DNA from 4 places in the Arthrobacter sp. Soil_N43 genome. Region 4 is predicted to be linked to each of the others. Evidence: riboswitches for the same ligand, from Rfam matches in the RefSeq annotation. Region 4 holds a riboswitch; each other region holds the start of a gene.

The links. A riboswitch is a leader RNA that binds a small molecule or an ion and turns the genes downstream of it on or off. The one in region 4 is predicted to bind cyclic di-AMP.
Region 1: linked by a shared signal. The riboswitch ahead of AC3A3W_RS07220 (NlpC/P60 family protein) and the one ahead of AC3A3W_RS09915 (aggregation-promoting factor C-terminal-like domain-containing protein) in region 4 are both predicted to bind cyclic di-AMP.
Region 2: linked by a shared signal. The riboswitch ahead of AC3A3W_RS04610 (C40 family peptidase) and the one ahead of AC3A3W_RS09915 (aggregation-promoting factor C-terminal-like domain-containing protein) in region 4 are both predicted to bind cyclic di-AMP.
Region 3: linked by a shared signal. The riboswitch ahead of AC3A3W_RS11165 (M23 family metallopeptidase) and the one ahead of AC3A3W_RS09915 (aggregation-promoting factor C-terminal-like domain-containing protein) in region 4 are both predicted to bind cyclic di-AMP.

The regions. Positions count from the first base shown of each region.
Region 1 is NZ_JBDGML010000071.1:29,656-34,082, forward strand. It holds gene AC3A3W_RS07210 (alpha/beta hydrolase) at 11-841, opposite strand; gene AC3A3W_RS07215 (GTP pyrophosphokinase) at 1,066-2,172, shown strand; cyclic di-AMP (ydaO/yuaA leader) riboswitch at 2,312-2,495, shown strand; gene AC3A3W_RS07220 (NlpC/P60 family protein) at 2,504-3,307, shown strand; gene AC3A3W_RS07225 (GGDEF domain-containing protein) at 3,383-4,427, opposite strand, start outside.
Region 2 is NZ_JBDGML010000056.1:75-4,501, forward strand. It holds gene AC3A3W_RS04605 (ABC transporter substrate-binding protein) at 1-1,165, opposite strand, end outside; gene AC3A3W_RS04610 (C40 family peptidase) at 1,456-2,343, opposite strand; cyclic di-AMP (ydaO/yuaA leader) riboswitch at 2,349-2,521, opposite strand; gene AC3A3W_RS04615 (ABC transporter ATP-binding protein) at 3,084-3,989, shown strand; gene AC3A3W_RS04620 (ABC transporter permease) at 3,989-4,427, shown strand, end outside.
Region 3 is NZ_JBDGML010000092.1:46,794-51,220, forward strand. It holds gene AC3A3W_RS11160 (iron-dependent transcriptional repressor DtxR) at 1-646, shown strand, start outside; cyclic di-AMP (ydaO/yuaA leader) riboswitch at 807-1,026, shown strand; gene AC3A3W_RS11165 (M23 family metallopeptidase) at 1,031-1,849, shown strand; cyclic di-AMP (ydaO/yuaA leader) riboswitch at 1,988-2,157, shown strand; gene AC3A3W_RS11170 (C40 family peptidase) at 2,228-2,902, shown strand; gene AC3A3W_RS11175 (NlpC/P60 family protein) at 3,002-3,787, shown strand; gene AC3A3W_RS11180 (HNH endonuclease) at 4,011-4,427, shown strand, end outside.
Region 4 is NZ_JBDGML010000084.1:99,002-103,428, reverse strand. It holds gene AC3A3W_RS09925 (response regulator transcription factor) at 276-1,016, shown strand; gene AC3A3W_RS09920 (HAMP domain-containing sensor histidine kinase) at 1,022-2,578, shown strand; cyclic di-AMP (ydaO/yuaA leader) riboswitch at 2,673-2,835, shown strand; gene AC3A3W_RS09915 (aggregation-promoting factor C-terminal-like domain-containing protein) at 2,841-3,653, shown strand; gene AC3A3W_RS09910 (HAD-IA family hydrolase) at 3,822-4,427, opposite strand, start outside.

The DNA.
Region 1 (4,427 bases), on a different contig from region 4:
CGGCGGCCCCCTAGGTCGCCAGCAGCTCCTGCACGAGCTCGCGGCACTTCCGGTAGGACGAGGCCTTCGGGTCGATGAGCGCGAAGTGGTCGCCCGGAACCTTGACCATCTGGACCGGCGCCCCGGCAGCCCGCGCCGCTGCGGCATACGCCTCGGACTGGCTCATCGGAACGGTGCTGTCCTCGAGTCCGTGCACGGCGTAGACCGGCACATCCAGCGGAACCGCGCTCATGGGGTCCGCATACTTGTGGCGCTTGGGGTACTTCCCGGACGAGCCGCCCATGAGGTTGCTGACGGCCCCGTTGCTGAGGTCCAGCCAGTCTGCCTGGGCGAGGTTGAGCAGTCCGGACTGGCTCACTACTCCCGTCAGGTGCACGGCCTCGCCGTTGAGGTTCCGTTCCACCTGCCGGTCAGCGTCCGGGGTTCCCAGCCCGGCCAGCCGGTCCCGTCCTGCTGCCCAGACGGCGAGGTGGCCGCCCGCGGAGTGTCCCAGCGCCACCACCCGGGCCAGGTCCAGACCGTGCTCTTCAGCGACTCCGCGGAGCCTGTCGATCCCGGCCAACACGTCCTCAAAGGTGTGCGGCCAACCGCCGCCGTTGCCTGCCCGGCGATATTCCAGGTTCCAGGCCGCCATTCCGTGGGCCGCGAGGTCTTTCGCCAGCGGCTCGCCCAGCTCCGCTCCGTACTGCGAGCGCCAGTAGCCGCCGTGGATGACCACCACCACGCCCCGGGTTGCCGGGCGCCTGCCGTTCCGGGATGAGGATGCTGGCGGCGTTTCCGGCAGGAAGAGCTCGCCCCACTGGCTGGGGTGGTCACCGTACTGGTACTTCTGCCGCTTCACTGCATCCTCCTAAGGTCCCGGGTGGGCAGGAGGCAGCGAGCGCCTCCGGCATCACCACTGCCGTGGTGCCCAGCGGTCCAGAGGACAGCAGGGTCCGACGGCGCACATCAGCCATATGCCGAGCCTACAGGGACGCTGCTCCCGCCGGGCGGAAGGGAGGAGACGAGGTGGCACCGGGCGGTGTCGCACCGGCGGCTGTCACACGCCCTTGATAGTTTGGAACCATGGCAAGCAACTGGGATCGCCTGGACGTCGGTCAGCGCGACTCCGTGCAGGAAAACGTGGAACTCTATGAGCGCGTCCGGCCTGCCCTGAAGCTTGTCACCCGGGAAGTCCTGCAGATCCTCCGGACCATGCTCAAGGACACGGAGGTCACGCCGCTGTTCGTGACCGGCCGCACCAAGACCGTGGACTCCTTCCGGGAGAAAATCTCCCGGACCGAGGAACCCCTGGAACCGGGTGGCCCCCGGGTCCTGAAGTTCCCCGACCCGTTCCGCACGCTCAATGACATGGTGGGCGTCCGCGTCATCACCAAGCTTCCCGCGGAAAATGCGGTGGTGGCCAACCTCATCAAGCGGCAGCGCCAGTTGTTCGACTGCCGCGGAGACCGTGAGAAGGACATCGGCTCCATCGAGTCCGGGACGTACGGCTACTCCAGCCGCCACCTGATCCTGCGGACCATCCAGAACGAGGCGGTCAAGGAGTACCAGCAGGTCTTCAACCCCGAGGCGCAGCCGAACGGCAGCTACTTTTTCGAATGCCAGATCCGCACGGTGTTCGCGCACGCATGGAGCGAGATCGAGCACGACATCCGCTTCAAGGCGGAGGATCCGCGGGCCTGGACTCCGCATTTCGACCGCCAGTTCACAGCCACGGCCGCCATGCTGGAAACCGTGGAGAGCGCCTTCGCTGACCTGCACGAGCGTTATGAGGAGGTCCGCGGCTATTGGGATATGGACGGTGAAGGGGCTGCGCCGCTCACCCCCAACCGCATCCGCGACGTCTGGCGGACGCTGCTTCCGCACGTGGACCGCAAGGTGGATGACGACTGGGGATGGGCAGCCGAACTCATGGCGGCCCACGGCCTGAACCAGACAGTCCAGCTCGCCGGGCTGCTCAGCGCCAACAGGATCACCGAGGTCCGCAAGGCCCTGGACCACCGCTACTCCCCCGGCCCGGACCGGCTGCTCGATGACCTCCTCCTCTGGCAGTACGGGACGAAGCACATCGACCTCACCGCCGAGGAGCCCGACGCCGTTCCGCACCCGCGGCGGGACAGCCTCCTGCGGCGGCTAAAGCAAATCGAGCGGTACCGCCAGACGAAGAAGTAGAAGGCGGACAGGGGCATGCAGAAACATCCCGTCCCGTGCGCCGCGACACGCCTCCGTTACCTTAATGTGACTTTTGAGGCGGGCTCCCGTACCGTGGAAAGCGTGCCTTCCTCACCGAGGAGGGCATTCCCGCGCTGATTGCCTAACTCTGCCGTGGCCCGGGATCCGATAACAGACCATGCACGGCAGAGACGGGGAAACCAATTTTTGGCCCACACAAATGGGCCTTGGGGTGAAGCCGCGAAGTTCCTGACTCCGGTCAGGGCACGCGGCCGGGTGTCTCCCATCCGAATCCGACAGCTCACCTCGCAGGCATGGGAGAGGCTCCTTCATGTCGTCACGCTTTACCCGTGCCCGCCGCGCAGCGGCTGGCCGTTCGAATCCGTTCGTTTCCGCGTCGCGTGCCGCCACGGCCAACGCCGGAGGACTGGGACGCCAGGCCGCCGTGATCCTCGCGGCATCCGGACTCGCCTTCACCGGCAGCATGGCAGCGAACGCCGCCAACGCGCCGGCCCAGAAGGCCGCCGCCCCGGCATCAGCACCCCAGGCCGCCAGCCAGGTACAGGCTCCCCTGAGCGCCAGCTCCAGCGTCAAGATCGCCTTCGAGCGTCCCGCTATGAAGTCCACCCCGGCCCCCGTGGTGGAGGCGCCCGTCGTCGAAAAGCCGGCTGTACCGGCGGCCCCGCGGGCCGCTGCCGCGCCTGTGGCTGCCAAGGCTCCCGTTGCGGCCCCGGCGCCCGTGGCCGCGCCTGCCCCAAAGATCACAGTGCAGTCCGCACCGGCACCCGCGAAGGCTCCCGCGGCGGCCGCCGGCGGCGTCAACGCCTCGATGGTTTCGGCCGCCTACGCCCAGGTGGGCATCACCCAGGACTGCACCGCGATGGTGGAAAAGGCGCTCGGCGCCTCCGGCATCCGTGTGGGCGACCTTGCCCCGATGCAGTTCATGAACTACGGCAAAGTCGTGTCCACCCCCCAACCCGGTGACATGGTGGTCCAGTCCGGCCACGTTGGAATCTTCGTGGGCAACGGCAAGGTACTCAGCGGCGGCATGAACGGCGTCAACGAGACCGTGGTTCACCCGCTGTCTTGGCTGACCGCCACGGGCCCCGTCACGTTCGTGCGTGCCGGCGCCTAATAGCGCAGAAGCCTGATAACGCCGAAGCCGGTGTTCCGCTGCCTTGGGGGCAGCGGGGCACCGGCTTCTTGCTGGCTAGCCCAAAACCGCCCGGTTCCGCCCGAGGGATTTGGCCTCGTAGAGCGCGGCGTCAGCGGCGGCAATCGGCTCGTCCAGGCTGAGCACCCCGGCGTCCACGACAGATATGCCGTAGCTGACGGTGGGCATTTTCGGCACACCGGGAATCGATCGCTCGGCGAGCCGTCGGCTGATTTCTTTGACGATGATTTCAGCGGAGTAGGGGCTCGCGCCGGGAGCAAACACGATGAACTCCTCGCCGCCGTACCTCCCTACGAGGTCCGTGGAGCGCACCGTTGCGCGGCAGGCGTCGGCGAAGGCCTGGAGCGCCAGGTCGCCCGCGGCGTGCCCGTGGGTGTCATTGATGGCCTTGAAGTGATCCAGGTCCGCGAGGATCAGCGCTCCGCCACTCTTGTTGCCCCTGCCGCGGCGGAGCTGCTGGGACGCCATTTCCATAAATGCGGACCTGTTGAGCAGGCCGGTGAGCCCGTCCTGGCTGGCGACGGTTGTCAGCGCCCGGGTGTGCTGCTCCGTGCTGAGCCCGGCCATGCTGAAGGAGACGACCGCCAGGAGCACCATGGTAACCAGGGTGGTCACGGCGGAACCGAAGTAGGTCACGAACGTTGGGCTGTCCGGGCCTGCAGCGATAAAGACGATCAACCGGAGCAGGTAAAACAGTGAAACGCCGGCTGCCGCGGTGGCCATCGGAATGCGGACCCGCGTGTACCCGGGCTCCAGCCGCCACAGTTCGCGTGACGTGAGGCCAATCATCAGTGACATCGATGCCAGGAAAACGGCGCCCCCGGCCCACACGTTGGAGCCGGGATCGTCGAGTGCTGCAGCTACGCCTGCCACGGCAGGAATGGTGCCGAGAGGCCAGAAGTTATACCGCGGCGTCCGCAGCGAACGGGCACCGGCCCAGGCGCTCCCGGCCCCGGCAACCAGCAGAATATTTCCCAGCGTGTTGGCCCACCACTGGTGCGGCGTGCCGTTGAGGAGAAAACAGGCGGAACCGGAAAGAAACAGGAGCAGGGCAACGCACCACCACGCGCTGTACGGGGAG
Region 2 (4,427 bases), on a different contig from region 4:
TTTGGTGAATAGACGATACCATTTCTTCATGAGGAACTTTCGGCGTTGTAAATACTGCATATGTTGCTGCCGGGAAAGTGCGCAGCGAGACGGCGAACTTCTTGCCGTCCCGCTCCAGGATGCCGTCCTCGCCGGGGCGCCAGCCGGACTTGGCAAGCAGACCGCGTGCACCGGAAGGATCGTGCGTCAGCGGGGCGACGGAGTGCTGGTGCCATGCCGGGAGGGAGGGCGGGAACAGCTGGGTTGCCGCCATCTCGGGATCCCGGAGCAGTGCTGTAGCCATCGATTCTCGGTCCAGCGCCATGCTCAGTGCGCGCCGAACGCGTACATCGCCAAGGATTTCGTGTCCTGAATTGACTTTGAGCAAAATCGTGCGGGGCAGGGTGACATCTTCGATGGTCACCTTGCTGGTCCCCTTAAGCCGTTGCAGGCTGGTCGGGTCTATGCCAAACGTGACATCCGCCTGCCCGCTCTCGGCCATCAGGGTCCGGCTCTCCGCCCTCCCCGCCGCCTGGTACTGGACGGTGGAGATGGCCGGCTTCGTGCCCTGCCATTTTTCGAAGGCTGTCAGTTCGATGTTGGCCGGCTGTTCCAGCCGCTGGACCCTGTACGGGCCGGAGCCCACCACCTTGGTGACGGCGTTGCCCGGTCCGTAGGAGCTGGGGGCGAGGATCTGCGTGCCGGTGTGGGCCAGCACGGCTGCCAGCGGTGCAAATGGCTTCGCCAAATTCACGCGGACCGTCCCGCCGTCAGCCGTGATGTTCGTGACGGGGGCGGTGGACAGCGGCGTTCCGCCTTTCGCCCGGGCCTTCTGCAGCGCGGAAGCGGCGGCATCTGCGGTCACCGCCGTTCCATCGTGGAAGTGGGCATCCGGACGGATCGTGAACCGCCACGAGAGGCCGTCTGCAGAAGCATCCCAGCGGGTCGCCAGCCCCGGCTGGAGGTTGCCGCGTGTATCAGCATCAACCAGGGTCTCGGCGACCTGCAGGCGAGTGAAGAAGCCACCGGCCGTTGACGGGTCCAGGCTGTGAAGCTCAAATGGCCCTACCACTTTCACTGGCCGCTCCGGCGCCTGGCTGCTTGGTGCACCCTGCCCGGCGCAACCCGCCATCATCAAAACAGTGGCGAGCGATGCGCCCGCCACCTTCATTCGTCGCCAGAACATGTTGGGTTCCTTCTCCGTCGTCAATGTGCGTGTCTCGCTCGTCAGCATAAATGCAAATGATTCTCACTAGCAATTATGAAGGAGGACTGAGCCGCAAGCGGGAAAGGCAGGGAGGAGAGTGGGACGAAAAATGCGTCAACTGATGTTGACGCATGGAGTGGTGCGGATGAAGACGGTCATCGCATCAATGGGCGGACGGGCCCCGCTGTGGGCCAGTGTGCAGCCATAGACATACGACAGTGGCAGGTGCCGCTGCACCTGCCACTGTCGTATGCGTACTCGGACCTCGGTTAGGCGTTGACCCGCACGAACGTGGAGCCGCCGAGCCAGGAGGCCGGGTGGACGATGGTTTCGTTGACGCCGTTCATGCCACTGCTGATGGCCTGGCCGCCGCCGATGTAGATCCCGACGTGTCCGGCGCGGATCATCAGGTCGCCGGGCTGCGGGGCGGACACCGGCGTGCCGTACTGGTGGAACTGCAGGGGAGCGAGGTCTCCCACCGACTTGCCGACGGAGCGCAGGGCCTGCTCCGCCAGGATGGTGCAGTCCTGCGTGGCACCCAGTTGCGCCCGGGCCGAAGCCACCAGGGCGGCGCCGACGCCGCTGGCGGGAGCTGCAGCCGGCGCGGGCGTGACCGACGAGGATGCGGTGTAGATTCCCATGCCGGACGGTGCTGCTGCCGGAGCGGCCGGAGGGGCTGCCTGTGGCGTTGCCGGGACGGCGGGTGCCTGCGGTACAGCTGCTGGCTGGCCTGGCCCTGGGATCAGGATCTGGTCGCCGGGGTAAATTACCGAGGCCAGCGAGAGGCCGTTCTCTGCGAGTACTGCATCAAGGGCAACGCCGTGGCGTGCCGCGATCGCTCCCAGTGTGTCGCCGGGTGCGACGGTGTGTGATGCTCCTGCCACGCCGGACCCTGCAGCGGGTGCCGGGCTGGGTACGGCCGGGGCCTGGGGTGCGGCCTGTACCTGGGCGCTGGTGGTGCCGGGTGTCTCCGGGGCGTAGGCACCGGCATGTGCGGGTGCCCCCACGCCGAAGAGCAGCCCGGATGCCGCGGCGGCTGCTGCTGCCGGCTTGGCTATGGACGCAGCGTTGGATTTGAGGGAATACGAAAGGCCCTGCAGGGCGATGGACGTCGTGGGGGTGGCGCGGTGGCGCGCTGACATGGACTTACGTGACATGGTGGATTGCCTCTCCCATGCCTGCGGGGTGAGCTGTCGGGTTCGGGTGGGAGGTCACCCGGTCCTGCCTCCGTAAAACGGAGCGCCTGGACTTAACCCCAAGGCCTTGGATGCCAAGGCCGGTAAAGAGGTGGTTCCCCCGTCCCTGCCAGATGTATTTGCGAACGGATCCCGGTCAGCGGCAGGGCTCGGCATTCTGCCCGGGAATGCCCCGCATGGAACCGGGGCACCGGTAAAGGCTAACCCACCCACGCATCAAAGTCACATTTTGGTAACGGCAGCTGTGGCATTGGGCTCTGCCGGCCTGCTCGCGGCAGTGGGACAGGTCGTTGACCAGGCGGCTACCCGACAAGCGTCGCTGCCACCAGCTGACGGTCGACGACGGCGTTATTCCTCCGCCCGCCTTTTAACCACACTGTAGAAAAAAACCCGCAATATTTTATCCATCGTTTTTATTCCCAAATCAATCGCCTCTTGCTATCTTCAGCATGTGTGTTAATCACACAGGACGCGGGGAAGGGGGGAAACCGTTGTGCTGACTACTATCGATCGGGTTGAAGAAAAACATTTTGCTGCTGAAGGGGTGGTAGCACCTGGCGGCTGGTGTTGTTCATGCTGCTGCTGGTGCTGGTTCAACATATTCAGCTGGAGCGTTTTCTAATCCTTTGTCGGCGGGAGTGCGCACACGCGGAATATCCGGGGTCTTGGTGCGCACTCCCGTCTAGTCCGAACCGCGCAGCATGGGGGAGCAATTGAAGGTCATAGGTGAATGCAGGAACCTGGCCAAGTCATATCGGGATCATAAAGCCGTTAGAGATGTTTCATTCCGGGTTCATGCCGGCGAAATTGTGGTCCTGGTAGGCCCGAATGGGTCCGGCAAAACGACGACAATGGAAATGCTGATCGGCCTACGGAAGCCCACGGCGGGCTCGGCCGTGATTGACGGCCTTCATGTCCGCCCGGGAGGCCCGCACCGTTTTGCCGTGGGGGTGCAGTTGCAGCAGTCCGGACTCCCCAACAGGCTCAAGGTCCATGAAGCCCTGCGCGCTGCCGGTTCGCTCTATTCCGCCCCCCGAGACCAATCTGAGCTCCTTGAAGCCGTAGGTCTCACGAACAAGAGATCCGCCTTCGTTGACAGACTTTCCGGAGGCCAGCAGAGACGGCTTGATGTCGCCCTTGCCTGCATCGGCCGGTCTCCGCTGCTGGTGTTGGATGAGCCCACCAGCGGACTCGACCCGGAAGGCAGATCCGAACTGTGGACTCTTCTGAAGTCCCTTGCCAGAGCAGGCCACGGGATCTTGGCCAGCACCCACGACTTAGCGGAGGCCGAGGCCTTTGCCGACCGCGTCATAGTTCTTCGTGAAGGCGAGGTAGTCCTTTCCGGGCGGGTCGCCGACATCCTTGAAGCTGCCGGCGGTGATTGGAGGCTGAGGATCACGGATCCTCCGCAGGGGGCACTGGCCCTGATCAGAGAAGCCCGGCTGCCTGCAGTGAACGCGGGTGCCCAAACGGTGGTCATCGGCGCCCGCGAGAGGATCGACTTGCTCCGGGAGAGTCTGGGGGCCGCATACGGCGCGATGGACATCCTGAGTGGACCCGTCCGGCTGGAGGACCTTTTCCTCTTTTCGAAGAAAGAAGCCGCGTAATGAGTCAGGCGAAAACCTCCGACGACGCGGGAGTAATTTCTCTACCAAAGCCAGGATCGGCATTCAGAATGGTGTTCGTATGGTTTCGGCAGGAGACATTGCTGCTTCTCCGGGAGCCGGTCGCGATTTTCTTCAGTTTGGCTTTCCCCATGGTGATTTACTTTTTCATCGGTGCGCCATATGCAAATGAGCACATTGAGCCTGGCGTCAAGTTTATTGATGTCATGTTTCCGACTCTCATCGGGACAGTTGGTGCGAATTTGCTTGTCATGGGAATGCCGGTCTACTTTGCCGAACTGAGGGCACGCGGCGTTGATCGAAGATACCGTGCGCTTCCCCTCCCCGGCGTCATTTTCGCCTTGGCAATTATTGGCGCAATGCTGCTCCTTGTTGCCTCGGCATCAGCTTTGATAATTGCTGTAGTCGGATTCGCTCACG
Region 3 (4,427 bases), on a different contig from region 4:
GCTTGAAGAAGAGAACATCGTGGCGCTGCGTGCCCGCATCGCCGAACGCCTCCGCCATTCCGGCCCCACTGTCTCCCAGACCGTCGGCCGGATGGAGCGGGACGGGCTGGTGGTGGTTTCCGGCGACCGGCACCTGGAGCTGACGGAGACAGGGCGCAAGCGCGCCACCGAAGTCATGCGCAAGCACCGGTTGGCCGAGCGGCTGCTCGCAGATGTCATTGGCCTGGATTGGGCCTACGTTCACGACGAGGCGTGCCGGTGGGAACACGTGATGAGCGAACGCGTGGAGCGCAGGATTTACGAACTGCTGGACCACCCCACCGAATCGCCCTATGGCAACCCGATTCCAGGGCTGGCTGCGTTGGGTGGCGAGCCGTCACGGGCGTTCACCGACGGCGTCATGAACCTGCTGGATGCCATGGCCGGATACGGCCCGGATTCCCGGGTCACCGTCAGCAGGCTCGCAGAGCCGATCCAGGTCGAGCCCGAACTCCTGTTGCAGCTGGACGAGGGTGGAATCCGCCCGGGTGCGACGGTTTCCCTGGAGCGCGTGGGGGAGTACATTTCCGTCCGCGTCCCGGGCATCGAAGGCGCCCTTGAGTTGCCGCCCGAGGTCGCCGCCCACGTGTTTGTGCGGGTGGCCTGAGCCACATCCGCATGTGAGTTGTCCGACATCAGCTGGCAGGATGCCCCACAACTTGTGCACAGCCAAGATAACGGAATTATTACTGCGACCTTTAATCACCTATAGTTAAGTCGCAGCGCCGATACTAAAGCGTTACCTGATCCGGAGCCGAACTCTGCCAGCGGATCAGTCGCTCGAATCACCTTCTGGCAGAGGCGGAGGAACCACAACTGGCCGTCGAAAGACGGCCTTGGGGTGAAGTCCGCAGCAGCAAGCCTCCTTCCACAGTCGGAATCTCCTTGGATACCCCTGTGCCGAAAAAGCTTGCCTTGCGGACCGGGTCGATGAACTCTCTGACCCGAATCCGACAGCTAACTTCGCAGGCTATCCAGAGAGGAACCGTTCTTGACCATGCAGAATGCCCGGGGCCGCCGCCGCGCTACCGGTCCCGCTGCGGAGCCCCGCACGACCGTAGCGGTCGCCGCCGAGCGACCCCGCGATGCGCAGCGTCAAGCGCGGAATCACCGCAGTCCCTTCCGCCAAGTCGCGGACTTCGCCGCTGCCAGCGGAGTTGGCCAGAAGGTCGGCGTGGCCCTGGCCGCCTCGGGCCTCCTGCTGACCGTCACGGTCCCCGCCACCAGCCCCGTCATGGCCACGGCGGACCAGAGCGCCACAGCCGGTGCCGCAGCCCCCCAGCCTCAGGTTTCCGCAGAAGCGGCAGCCAAGATTGACTTCAGCCGCACCTCCGTGTCGACGGCCGGCGATCCGGACGGCAAGCTCAAGCAGCTCCTGAGCGCCCAGTCCGCCGGGAGCATCAGCCGCGCAGCTTCAATCGGCAGCCTTGGCATGCCGTTGACCACCATGGTCAAGTCCTCGCCCTTCGGATACCGCGTGAGCCCGATCACTGGTGGCGCGGGAGAATTCCACCGCGGCCAGGACTTTGCGGCCCAGTGCGGAACAGAGGTGTTCGCAGCGGCCAGCGGCACGGTCACATTTGCAGGCTGGCACGAGTACGGCGGTGGCAACAGAGTGGTCATCGATCACGGTAACGGCCTCGAAACCACGTACAACCATTTGTCGTCATCAAGCGTCCAGGTTGGCCAGAAGGTCACCCGGGGCGATGCGGTGGCACTTAGCGGGACTACCGGCGCATCCACCGGCTGCCACCTCCACTTTGAGGTGATGGTCAACGGAGAAGTCGTTGATCCCGAAGGCTGGCTCTAAACAAAGCCGATGGTGAGCTCCCACATTCCTGTGACATGCCGTGACCTGAATGTGACATTCGCTTCCAACTGCTGTACCGTCTAAACCGCGTCAACTTTTCCGAAGTTGACGCCCTCGAGTGGATTGCCTAACTCTGCCACCGCTCAAGGTCCGTTCGCATTACATCGTCTGGCAGGGGCGGGGGAACCAATTTTGGTCTTCGCAAGAAGACCTTGGGGTTAAGTCGCAAAGCTTCCCAGGAAGCGGCGTGGCCGGGTGACTCCCATCCGAATCCGACAGCTCACCTCGTAGGCATTGGGAGAGGCTACCTTCGTGTCTTCACGCCACAATCTTGCGCGCCACCGTGCGCAAACGGTTCGTAAGAACCCGCTGGACTCCGTGTCCAAGGCAGTAAGCGCCAATGCAGGCACAGTAGGTCGTCAGGCAGCAGTCATTGCGGCCGCTTCAGGTCTCGTCCTGAGCGTCGGCATGCCGGCCAACGCATCCGATGCCAACATCGGCGTTTCCGCCTCCGCTGAGTCCGGATCCCAGGCGACACAGCTTGCTGTGACCGCCGCGCCCACCGCAACCGTCTCGTTCGAGCGTCCTGCCGTCACCACCGAGGCAGCCCCCGTAATCGAGACCGTCGCTCCGCAGTCGAGCGATGACAGTGCCAGCCCCGAAGCCGCTGTTGAAACCATCGCGACCAAGGCCGGGAAGCTGGTTGATGCTGCAGGCTCGGGTGCAACGTCAGGCCTCGCGGGCATCGCCTACACCGGCATCGGCAGCCCGTACGTCTGGGGTGGCACCACTCCCGGCGGCTGGGACTGCTCCGGCTTCACCCAGTGGGTCTACGCACAGGCGGGCATCAGCATTCCGCGCGTCAACGCGTGGACGGCCATGAAGCCCACCGCGACTCCCGCTCCCGGTGACCTGGTCATGCAGAACGGCGGTGCGCACGTCGGCATCTACGTTGGCAACGGCATGATGATCAGCGCGCTGAATCCCTCGCAGGGCACCATCCTGCACGCAGTGTCCGCCACGGGCACGTCTTCGTTCTACACCCTTCGCTAAGAACACCATTCGAGACGATTCGGCGTACCCCCAAGACGCCGGCGCGTCGCTAAACCGCGGCCTGCTACAGCGGGCTGCGGAACACGAAAGAGAGAAACCATGACTACACGTGCGACCATTGCACGCCACCGCGCCGAGGTCACCAAGACCAACTCGCTGTCCGTCATTGCCAAGGCTGTCGGCGACAACGCCGGCGGCGTGGGCCGTCAGGCTGCTGTTATCGCTGCTGCCTCCGGACTCGTTCTGACCAGCGGCATTGCCGCTAACGCCGCCGAGACCAACGTTCAGCGCGATTCGGCTTCCACGTCCACCCTGGAAGTCCAGTCCCTCGCTTCGGCGCCGATTTCGGCTGCATCAAGCATCGCCATCTCCTACGAGAAGCCGGCCGTCTCCACCACTCCGGCCCCCGTCGTTGAAGCGCCCAAGCCGGTCGTCAACGTCCAGGAAGCCGCGCCCGCCGTCGAGGCTCCGGCCGTGGAAGCCCCTGCGGCTCCGGCAGTCCAGGCCACCGCCGCCGTCGAGGCTGCACCTGCTGCCAACACGTCCTCGGCCAGCGGCAAGGGAGCTTCGATTGCCGCTGCTGCCTACGCCCAGCTGGGTGTTGCACAGGACTGCACCGCACTGGCCACGAACTCGCTGGCCGCTGTGGGCATCAACTACCACGGCTGGCCGGCAGGTTACCTGTCCCTCGGCCGCACCGTCAGCGCTGCCGAAGCCAAGCCGGGCGACCTCGCCTACTACGAAAACGGCGGCATGGGCCTGGCCCACATCGCTGTCTACGTGGGCAACGGCCAGGCCGTGCACGGTGGCTGGAACGGCGGAACCACCTCCCTGTTCAGCGTGAACGTGGGCTCCGGCCCGGTCTTCATCCGCGTCGGCGGCTAAGACACAAGCCAAGGCTTAAAAAGGACCCCTGCCCCTGCGGCAGGGGTCCTTTTGTCTCCCATCAGCGCTGCTGTAACGCCGACACGCCGTGGCCGAATGTTTGGCCGATTCGTCGATATGCGCTAAGAGTGTTTACTCTTGTGGTGTCGATCCATAGCCCGGACATGCAGAGGGCAGCCGGCCCTCGCGCCTCTGCCGGGTGCGGCCGTGAAGAGGTATGCGCATGCGCACGCTCGTTCTGAATGCTGGATATGAACCGCTGGCGGTTGTGACCTTCCGCCGGGCGCTGGTCCTTGTGCTCACAGGAAAAGCCAGTGTGGTTGCCGAAGGTGACGATCCCGTCGTGGGACCGAAGGACATCATGGGCCGCCCGTCCGTGATCCTCCTCAACCGTTATATCCGGCCGCGCTACAACATGGTCACCGCAGTGAGCCGGCGCGGGGTGCTGCGCAGGGACGGCCACCGGTGCGCGTACTGCGGCAAGGCAGCCCACACCATAGACCATGTCCAGCCAAAATCCCGGGGCGGTGCGGACTCCTGGGAAAACCTCGTGGCGGCCTGCCTCCGGTGCAACAACGTCAAGGGTGACCACACTCCGGCGGAAATGGGCTGGAAGTTGCGTTTCGTCCCGGCGCCGCCC
Region 4 (4,427 bases):
TGCGCCGAAGCCCTGATTTCGCGATGATTATTCAGCGGGATCAACGACGCCGGAATTCCGCGCCAGTGAATCGGCGATTGTCCAGCTATGACGCGGCCCGGAGTTGAAATTCTTCGCCGACGCACTCTTGCCCCGTCCGGTCAAGCGGACCAAGACAACGGCTTTCCGCACCTCAGGACCCTGTGCTGTCGTGTCCGGCTCGCTAGGCTGGGATTCACAGCCAGCGCACAGGAAGCTGAAAGCACCGGCTAACCAGCAGAACGGACAGTTGTTCCATGGCCACTTCGCACTCCATGACTAACAACCTCCCGCAGCTCACCCACCCGGACGGCTCCCCCATCCGTGCCCTCGTGGTGGATGACGAGCCCAGCCTCTCCGAGCTCATGAGCATGGGCCTTCGGATGGCGGGCTGGTCCGTCGCGGTGGCGGCCGACGGCCCTGAGGCGGTCAAGCTCGCAAAGGAGTTCCGACCGGACGTCCTGGTCCTCGACGTGATGCTCCCCGGGTTCGACGGCGTTGAGCTCCTCGGCAGGATCCGGTCGTTCGCGCCGGAGGTGCCCGCGCTGTTCCTCACGGCCAAGGATGCCGTGCAGGACCGCATCGTGGGCCTCGCCGCCGGCGGGGACGACTACGTGACCAAGCCCTTCAGCATGGAGGAAGTCCTGCTGCGGCTTCACCGCTTGGTGCAGCGCTCGGGGGTCGCCGCCATGGATACCGCCGAACTAGTGGTGGGAGACTTGGTCCTGAACCTGGACACCCGCGAAGTCACCCGGGCCGGGGACGACCTCCAGCTCACGGCCACGCAGTTCGAGCTGCTGCGCTACCTCATGGAAAACCCCAAGCGGGTGGTGAGCAAAGCGCAGATCCTGGACCGTGTGTGGAATTACGACTTCGGCGGCCAGGCCAACATCGTGGAGCTCTATATTTCGTACCTGCGCAAAAAGGTGGACGCCGTGCACCCGCCCATGATCCACACGGTCCGCGGCGCGGGCTACGTCATCAAACCGGCGGACTAGCCGTGATGAAGCTGACCGGCGCCTCCCGGAGCCAAAGGCGCCGCTGGCTGAATCCAGGGACCTGGCACCTCCGCACCCGCCTGGTCCTCGTGGCCATGGCCCTGCTGGTGGCCATCTGCGCCGTGGTCGGACTGTTCAGCTATGCCTCCATGAACTCCTTCCTCACCCGCCAGCTGGATGAACGGCTCACGGGCGCATCAGACCGTGCCCGCGTCTTCGGCCGGCCGCCCCTCGGGCAACAGGGGAACAGGCCCGATCCTTTGGACGCCAAGGGCCAGGGACCCGGAACGCTCGTGGGCCGGATAGAAAACGGACAGGTGTGGAGCGCGGGCGTCCTCACCAAGGAGGGCACCCGTGCCGCGGTTTCTGCAGCCGACAACCAGGTTCTCCTGAGCCTGACCCCCAACGGGGCCCCGGCCGACCGGACGCTGTCCACCGGCGACTACCGCCTGGTCGCCGACCAGGCGCCCTACGGGGATGTCATCGTCACGGGCCTCCCCCTGGCCGACAAGCAGAACACCCTGACGTCCCTCATCTGGACCATCAGCATTGTGTCGCTGGGGGGCCTTGTGCTGATCGGCCTGGCCGGAACGGTGATCATCCGCCGCACCATGAAGCCGCTAGAACAGCTTTCCGAGGTTGCCACGCAGGTTTCACGCCTGCCCCTCGACGCCGGCGAAGTGGCACTGGCAGTCCGCGTCCCGCCGTCGAACTCCCATCCCGGAACCGAAGTGGGCAGCGTGGGGTACGCCCTCAACCTCATGCTGGACAACGTGTCCAACGCGCTGGAGGCCCGGCAGGAGAACGAAATGAAGGTCCGCCAGTTCGTGGCGGACGCTTCCCACGAACTCCGCACGCCGCTCACCGCCATCCGCGGGTACACCGAGCTGATGCGCATGACCGAGACCCTCACCCCGGACGGCCAGCGGTCCCTCGCCCGGGTGCAGAGCCAGTCCGAGCGGATGACCACGCTGGTGGAGGATCTGCTGCTGCTCGCCCGGCTCGACGAGGGCCAACCGCTCAAACTCGGTGACGTGGACCTGACCCAGCTGGTGATCGAGACCCTGAGTGATGAAAAAGTCATGGCTCCGGACCGCACCTGGCACCTGGAACTCCCGGACGAGCCGGTGGTGGTGCGCGGCGACGCCGCCCAGCTGCACCAGGTGCTGGTCAACCTGCTGTCGAATGCGCGCAAGCATACTGGTCCGGGCACCACGGTGGCCACCGGAGTCGCGAGGGCAGCGGACGGCACTGCGGCAATCACCGTGACTGACGACGGCGCGGGCATCCCGCCGGAGTTCGTGGACCGGGTTTTCGCGCGCTTCGCCCGCGCAGACGCGTCCCGCACGGTCCGGGTGCCGGCCGGAGCCGTCCCGGCCGGAGGAAGTCCAGTGGACCAGGCATCGGCCGAGGGAACCAGCGGGCTGGGCCTTTCGATCGTCCAGTCCATCATCGAAGCCCACGGGGGCACAGTGGCCGTGGCGTCGCGGCCCGGGCGGACCGAATTCACCGTACGCCTGCCCGTGCGGCCTGCCGCACAAGGCGACGCGCCGTCGTCGTGATGTCCGTTACCTAAATGTGACTTAAGCGTTGGCCTCCTGTACGGTCGATAGCGTGCGGCCATCATCTGGGCCGCATATCCGGATGGACGCCCAGCTCTGCCGCTTCCCGGATTCCGCTTGACCAGGCAGAGGCGGGGGAACCAGAGTCCCGGGCAATCCGCATCAGCCCTTGGGGTGAAGCCGACACGTGAATTTCCGTGCGGCCGGATGACCTCATCCGAACCCGACAGCTAACTCCGCAGGTGTTGAGAGGCAATCCACCATGTCTGATTTCAAGGTACAACCACGCCCTGATCGCGATCCCAAGTCCCGGCAGAAGATTTCACGCCACCGCGCCGAACCCGCACAGCCCGCATCAGCCTGGGCCCGTCTCACTGCAGACATCCCGTCGTTCGGCCGCCGCGCAGCCGTTGTCGCCACCGCCTGCGCCGTCCTTATCGGCGTCGGCGCGGCCGGCCAGGCTGCCGAGCAGGCCACTCCCCAGGCAACGTCCGAAGCGGCCCCTGCCGCCGCCGACGCTGGGCAGAAGCTCAACTTCGACAAGACGCTGATCTCCGCTTTGCCTGCCCCGACGGCTGCCCCGGTGGCACCCCAGTCGGTGGCCAAGCCGACGCCCAAGGCTGCTCCGAAGGCCGCCCCAAAGCCCGCGGCTGCCAAGCCCGCTGCCGCGCAGCCCAAGGCTGCGGCCGCCGCAAAGGCTGTTGCCCCGGCCAAGGTTGCCCCGGCCAAAGCCGCGGCCCCCAAGCCTGCAGCGCCTGTAGCAGTGGACGACCCGGCCGGCGCGCAGGCCTACGCCGCCAGCAAGCTGTCCTCGCACGGCTGGGCGGCAGACCAGATGCAATGCCTGAAGAAACTCTGGACCAAGGAGTCCGAGTGGCGCACCACCGCGACGAACCCCAGCAGCGGAGCCTATGGCGTGGTGCAGTCCCTGCCTGCCGAGAAAATGGCGAGTGCCGGAGCTGACTACCGCACCAACTACCGCACGCAGATCAACTGGGGCCTTGACTACATCGAGGAGCGCTACGGCTCCCCCTGCGCTGCACTGAACTTCCACTACGCCAACAACTGGTACTAAGCCGCCAGCCAGCTCTCCATGGCGGTGGCGGAGGCGGTTCGCCGCGCATATCTGCACCGCTTTGAATTTCCGAAGGGCCCTGGATCCCCGTGATCCCGGGCCCTTCGGCATCGGTGCGCCCTGCTGCAGGCGGGAAAGTGGTGCAGAAACGCGCCAGAGCGAAATGCGTCAGAGCAAGAAAGAAATGACGGGTCGGCCGTCCGGGCCGGCTTCCACCGAGGCTGACACCGCGGAGTAGTCCGGGATGTGCAGCACGCCGTCGGGCACCACCCCGGTATTCGGGCCCACCGCCACGGTCCGGATTCCGGCAGCCAGGCCGGCCGCGATCCCGGCTGGCGCGTCCTCGAAGACCACGGCATCCGCAGGTTCCACGCCCAGCAGCTCGGCGGCGCGCAGGTATCCCTCGGGATGCGGTTTGCCGCGGGTGACAAGGTCCGCCGTGACGGCAGTGGCCGGCATGGGCAGGCCCGCCGCACCCATGCGGACATCTGCCAGTATTCGGTCCGCTGAGGTCACCAGTGCCACCGCATCGCCGGGCAGGGCCCGCAGGAGTTCGGCAGCCCCCGGCAACGCGACGATGCCTTCGGTCCGGACCCGCTCCATTGCGCCGAGTTCGGCGGTGAGTGCCACAACATCCGCACCGGCGGGGGCAAACCGCCGCACGGTGTCCCCTGCCTGAACGCCGTGCGAAGTCCGCAGGATCTCTGCGATGTCGAGACCGTACCGCTCGGCAAACTCACCCCACACCTGCTCCACCACCGCCGTGGAATCAAC